One region of the Serratia sp. HNCC26DJ206 genome, then DNA from elsewhere that is predicted to be linked to it. Evidence: predicted binding sites of a transcription regulator. Region 1 holds the regulator's gene; the other holds the start of a gene.

Region 1 (3,143 bases):
GGCGCAGTACTGTGTGCTGCACTTACAAAAATCGCCGCTAACCATCACGGCGCGGCGATTTCTGCATTTATTGAGCAACCACTGCCACAGTTACCGCTGGTAGCTTCAGGCCACTTCACAGATTTCAAAGCTGTGGGTGACGCTGGCAGCTTTGCTCAGCATCAGCGAGACCGAGCAATACTTCTCGGCAGACAGGTTAACCGCACGCTCAACAATCTTGTCGCTCAGCCCTTTGCCGGTGACGATAAAATGCAGGTTGATATGGGTAAACAGACGCGGTGCTTCTTCACGGCGCTCCGAGGTCAGTTTTACCTCGCAGTCACGGACATCGTTACGGCCCTTCAGTAGAATCGACATCACATCAATGGCGCTACAACCGCCAACCGACATTAAGACCATTTCCATCGGGCTTGGCGCTTTATCGCCCGCGTTACCGTCCATTAATACCTGATGGCCGGACGCAGACTCGCCCAAGAATGTCAGTCCTTCTACCCACTTAACTCTTGCCTGCATTTTGTACACTCCAGTTAATTTCTCAAAATCAGGGTACGCTTTCGCATAGAAACTGGCAACGGAACCTGATGCTAATCATACTGAAGCGAGACAACACAAGACACCCGCCTCACTCTGTGCTACAAACAGAGCCGCAAGAACTCTTTCCAGGTCACCGATTTCAGGGAATGTCCGAGGAAAGGACCCTATATTGGTATGTTAACAGAATGTAGCTTGCAGCACTTGGCGCAAGTTAATATGCTAGGGTACAAGCGTATTTCTATAACATGCCTCAAAACCTGTTGATAGCCACTCTATAAAACACCGGGCTATAAGCACGTTTTACAGGGAACTCTGACCCCTGTGATACAAGGCAGCGATAACAACAGAGGATAACAGCGAATGGTTCTCGGCAAACCGCAAACAGACCCGACTCTCGAATGGTTCCTGTCTCATTGCCATATCCACAAATATCCATCAAAGAGTACGCTGATTCACCAAGGTGAAAAGGCCGAAACGCTCTACTACATCGTGAAAGGCTCCGTGGCGGTGCTGATCAAGGATGAAGAAGGCAAAGAGATGATTCTGTCCTACCTCAACCAGGGGGATTTCATCGGCGAGCTTGGATTATTTGAAGAAGGCCAGGAGCGCAGTGCCTGGGTTAGAGCGAAAACAGCCTGTGAAGTGGCTGAAATTTCCTATAAGAAATTCCGCCAGTTGATTCAGGTTAACCCGGATATCCTGATGCGCCTGTCTGCGCAGATGGCAAACCGCCTGCAAATCACCTCAGAGAAAGTGGGTAACCTCGCCTTCCTTGACGTTACCGGCCGCATTGCACAAACCCTGCTGAACCTGGCAAAACAGCCCGACGCCATGACTCACCCGGATGGCATGCAAATCAAGATTACCCGCCAGGAAATTGGTCAAATCGTCGGTTGCTCACGTGAAACCGTCGGTCGTATTCTGAAAATGCTCGAAGATCAAAACCTGATTTCTGCCCACGGCAAAACTATTGTCGTTTACGGCACGCGTTAATTATTGAAGAAACGGCGTAGCGATACGCCGTTTTTTTTAACTTCCCCCATTCATCATGTGGCGGCGCCTGATCTACCACCCGGAAGTCAACTATGCACTGCGGCAAACGCTGGTGCTGTGCCTGCCGGTGGTTTTCTTCCTGCTGATGGGCAACCTGCAACTCGGCCTGCTGTTCTCTCTGGTACCTGCCTGCTGCAACATCGCCGGGTTGGATACGCCGCACAAACGCTTTTTCAAACGTCTGGCCGTTGGCGGTTCCCTGTTTGCTCTCAGCAGTTTGCTGCTGCAACAGGCGCTGCTGTGGCATATCCCGTTACCCTTACTGATGCTGGCGATGGCGCTGTTGCTGGGCGTCAGCGGTGAAATCAGCCCGCTGCACGCACGTCTGCTGCCCGCCGCGCTGGTCGCTGCCATCTTTTCTCTCAGCATGGCCGGACACGTGCCGATCTGGCATGCGCCGCTGCTGTATCTGGTCGGCACCGCCTGGTACGGGCTGTTCACCTGGTTCTGGTTCAAACTGTGGAAAGAGCAACCGATGCGCGAATCCCTGAGCCAGCTCTATATCCAGTTGGCAGACTATTTCGAAGCCAAATATTCGCTGCTGACCCAGCACATCGATCCAGAAACCGCACTGCCGCCGCTGCTGCAACGCCAGCAGAAAGTGATGGATCTGATCAGCCTGTTATATCAGCAGTTAAACTTCCTGCCCCATGCCAATAACCAAGAGCAAAAACGCCTGCAACGCACTTTCCAGGTGGCACTCGATCTGCAGGAACACATTACCGTCAGCCTGCATCAGCCAGAAGAAGTGCAAAAACTGGTGGAACAGAGCCAGGCCGAAGCGATTATCCGCCGCAACGCTCAAGTGATCGCCGGGCGTTTGCGCATCGTGGCCAACGATATTCTCTATCACCGGCGTTCAGCGCGTTTCAGTATGAAGAATGAGCTGGCGGCGCTGGAAAAGGTGGCTACGCAGCATGCCGAGAACCCGGTTGGCCAGTTCTGTTTTTACCACTTCAGCCGCATCGCCCGCCTGTTACGCAGCCAACGCCCGCTGTATCAGCGCGATCTGATGGCCAACCAGGCGCGGTTGCCGTTCTGGCCCGCCGTGGTGAGCTACCTGTCGTTGAAGTCCAACGCCCTGCGCAATGCCGCCCGGCTGGGCATCATACTGGCGGTGGGTAGCAGTCTGGGTATGATTTTCAACCTGCCGAAGCCCTATTGGATCCTGCTGACCATTATGCTGGTCAGCCAGAACGGCTATAACGCCACGCGCGTCAGGATCCAACATCGTGCCCTCGGCACGCTGGCCGGGTTAGCGATCGCCGCCGGACTCTTGCAACTGCAACTGCCGGAGCACCTGACGCTGAGCATCATGCTGGCGATCACGCTGGCTGCCTACCTGATCTTGCGCAAAAACTATGGGCTGGCGGTGATGGGGTTTACCGTCACCGCGGTGTATACCCTGCAATTGTTGGCGCTTAACGGCACCCATTTTCTGGTACCGCGCCTGCTTGATACGCTGATTGGCTGCGTGCTGGTGTTTGGCGGGAGTATCTGGCTGTGGCCGCAATGGCAGAGCGGTCTGCTGCGTAAGAACGCCCATCAGGCGCTGG
Region 2 (3,143 bases), on a different contig from region 1:
GTCTTCTTCGTCACCGAAACGCACGCCGTGCGGATACTGGCAGAACACCACGCCGGTGCGCAGCACGCGGTCTTTGGCTTCAATGGTGCCATGCGGCACGGCAATCGACTCGCCCAGATAGGTGGAAGTCAACTTCTCACGCTCCAGCATTGCCGGAACATACTCAGGCTCAACGTAGCCGCCTTTCACCAGCTGCTCACCCGCAAAGCGTATTGCCTGCTCTTTGTCGGTGGCATGCAGATTGAGGAACACGTTGCTTTCGGTCAGTTTGAACAGGTTCTGCTCACCGGCTTCAAAGCTGTCGTCCAACGTGGCGATCACTTTCTGCTCGGTTTCGCCGGTTTTGTTGGCCGCCACCAGACGCGCGGTCAGATCGTTGTACAACTGGCTGTCGAGGAAGTTGGTCAGCGAAATGTGCTGGGCCTGCGGCGCATGACGCATCGCACGTTCGGTCAGATCGCGGTGGGTAATCACCAGATCCACATCTTCCGGCAGGTTGTTGATCGCGCAGTTAGTCACAGAGATATGTTTCAGCCCGGCGTCTGCCACTTTCTTGCGCAGCACACCGGCACCCATGGCGCTGGAACCCATACCGGCGTCACAGGCTACGATGATTTTACGCACGGTGTTCAGATCGCCGTCTGCCGCTGCATTCGCTGCTTTGCCGCCTTTGGACTGTGCTTTCATGTCCTGAATGCGACGGGTCGCTTCTTCCAGGTCATCTTCTTCTTTCACTTTCGAGGTTTTCAGCAGGAAGCCAGAAACCAGGAAGGAAACCAGGAAGGCTGCGAAGATCGCCGCCAGGTTAGCGAAGTAGGCACCTTTTGGCGTCATGGCCAGCACTGCCAGGATAGAACCTGGAGAAGCAGGGGAAACCAGGCCGCCGTTCAGCACGGTCAGGGTGAACACACCGGTCATACCGCCCAGAATAACCGCCAGAATCAGGCGTGGATTCATCAGCACGTATGGGAAGTAAATCTCATGGATACCGCCCAGGAAGTGGATGATTGCCGCACCGCCCGCAGACTGCTTGGCACTGCCACGGCCAAAGAACATATAAGCCATCAGCACGCCCATACCCGGGCCTGGGTTGGCTTCAATCAGGAAGAAGATTGACTTACCGGCTTCGGTAGCCTGCTGGATACCCAGCGGCGAGAAGATACCGTGGTTGATGGCGTTGTTCAGGAACAGGATTTTCGCCGGTTCAACGAAGATCGAGGTCAATGGCAGCAGGTTGTTGACCACCATGATATGCACGCCAGCCGCCAGAATCTTGGACAGCGCTTCGACCAATGGGCCAATGGCAAGGAAAGCGAGGATCGCCAACAGCATACCGATGATACCGGCGGAGAAGTTGTTCACCAGCATCTCAAAGCCGCTTTTGATCTTACCGTCTACCCAGCGGTCAAAATGTTTGATTGCCCAGCCACCCAACGGGCCAACAATCATGGCGCCGAGGAACATCGGCATATCGGCCCCGACGATCACGCCCATGGTGGTGATAGCACCCACCACACCACCACGCTCGCCGCCCACCAGTTTACCGCCGGTGTAACCGATCAGCAGTGGCAGCAGATAGGTGATCATTGGGCCAACCAGCTTGGCTAACGTTTCGTTAGGCAACCAACCGGTAGGAATGAATAGCGCGGTGATGATACCCCAGGCGATGAATGCGCCAATGTTGGGCATCACCATATTACTCAGGAAGCGGCCAAAGTTTTGAACTTTAACCTTGATATCTGGTGAAAACATAAAACACACCCCTATTGTTACGCGCTGACAATAAGAGCGCGCGATAATTGTTGTAACGTTCCAGCCCTGTTGATGCTGTATGCGAAACGGACTCTACCACGCTCTTTTTACTGCGCGAACCTCTCAACAAAACTGTGACTCATATCACACATAACACCCCCATGATCAGGCATTTATCGTGATGTAAATCACATTTATCCAGTGTAAAAAAAGCACAACAGGACGTTAATCGCATGAAACACAGCAAAAACGTGACACAAATCACAATTTAACTTCTGGTATTTGTTTTTAAATTGTGACATTAATCACAATTTATTTTACATCCGCTAACCGGGTTATGACCAGAAAGCGCATCTTCCCTGTGGGCACGCACTCCGCCAGCAATTAACCGTGGAGCGAATGAAAGAAAACTACATTAAAAGAAGTGATGATTCGGCGGTATTGCACCTAGTTGAAGTGTAGTACAGAAGTGCTGAGGGGAAGTGCGGCAAGTCATGAGAAAAAATGGGCGTTATGTGGGTAGACCAACACGTTGGCCCACCCACATCGTTCAATGCGCAGCGGCGTTTTCGCCCTATTGCATTACCGCTTGCACGGCTTTTTGTGCGTTCAGAAAATCCGGCTGCTTGGCCACCAGGCTCGCCATCATGGTGTTGTACTGCGTCGCCTGCTGCTGGGTGCGGAACTGTACGCCGCCATTGTTGAAACTGACCTGATTGCCCTGCGCCTGGAGGAAATCTCCGACCTGTACCAGCTCCTGCACAAAGCTGGCCGTGGTTGGAATGGCTGGCATCAAGGCATTGGCCGGTGCGGTGACAATTTTGTCATACGCCTGATTGTAAACCGCTTTCAGATCGTCCGGCTGTTTCAAGGTTGCACGCGCGGTGTCTGCCTGCGTTTTCGCCGACTGGATCTGCTGCCCTAACAGGTTTAACGCGCCCACCGACTGCTTCAGGTTATCGCGCTTGATCATGTAATCCTGCGCGGTGTGGATCTGGTTAATCTGATCCAGCACCGGAGTCAGGCTGGCATCAACCGACTTCGACAACTGCTGGGAGAAACCGACCAAAATCGCGTAATCACCGGCATAGTTGCCGAATTTCTGTTTCTGATCTTCGCTCAGCGTCGGAATGCTCACGCCGCTACGCATAACCGTATTCTGTAAGTAATCAACGAATGCCTTGCGTTGTTCTGGCTCTTTATCGCCGCAGGCGGTCAATTGCATAACCACCAACAATGCCAACACCGGTGCCAACCAACGCGCGAAACCTCTGCTCTGGATCCCTACCGCCATGTGACATAACTCCTATTTAAACGTCTCTTTTATCAGGCTCCATACCCTTTACTGCTCTCCATGCGCCTCTCCCCATCGTATCTACCTACAGATTCTT

Evidence for each region. Region 1 encodes CRP, which controls carbon source genes, mostly activating them, when cyclic AMP is high. Its sites were predicted from a motif close to ATGTGANNNNNNTCACAT; they were not measured.
Region 2: the regulator CRP is predicted to act here: its motif matches at 1,929-1,946, upstream of AC2A1E_RS08570 (PTS mannitol transporter subunit IICBA).

Annotation. Positions count from the first base shown of each region.
Region 1 covers NZ_JBXUGP010000034.1:34,401-37,543, reverse strand. The annotation lists gene AC2A1E_RS20105 (LysR substrate-binding domain-containing protein) at 1-103, shown strand, start outside; gene AC2A1E_RS20100 (OsmC family protein) at 106-513, opposite strand; gene crp (cAMP-activated global transcriptional regulator CRP) at 895-1,527, shown strand; gene AC2A1E_RS20090 (YccS/YhfK family putative transporter) at 1,583-3,143, shown strand, end outside.
Region 2 covers NZ_JBXUGP010000010.1:57,914-61,056, forward strand. The annotation lists gene AC2A1E_RS08570 (PTS mannitol transporter subunit IICBA) at 1-1,752, opposite strand, end outside; gene AC2A1E_RS08575 (DUF3053 domain-containing protein) at 2,327-3,046, opposite strand.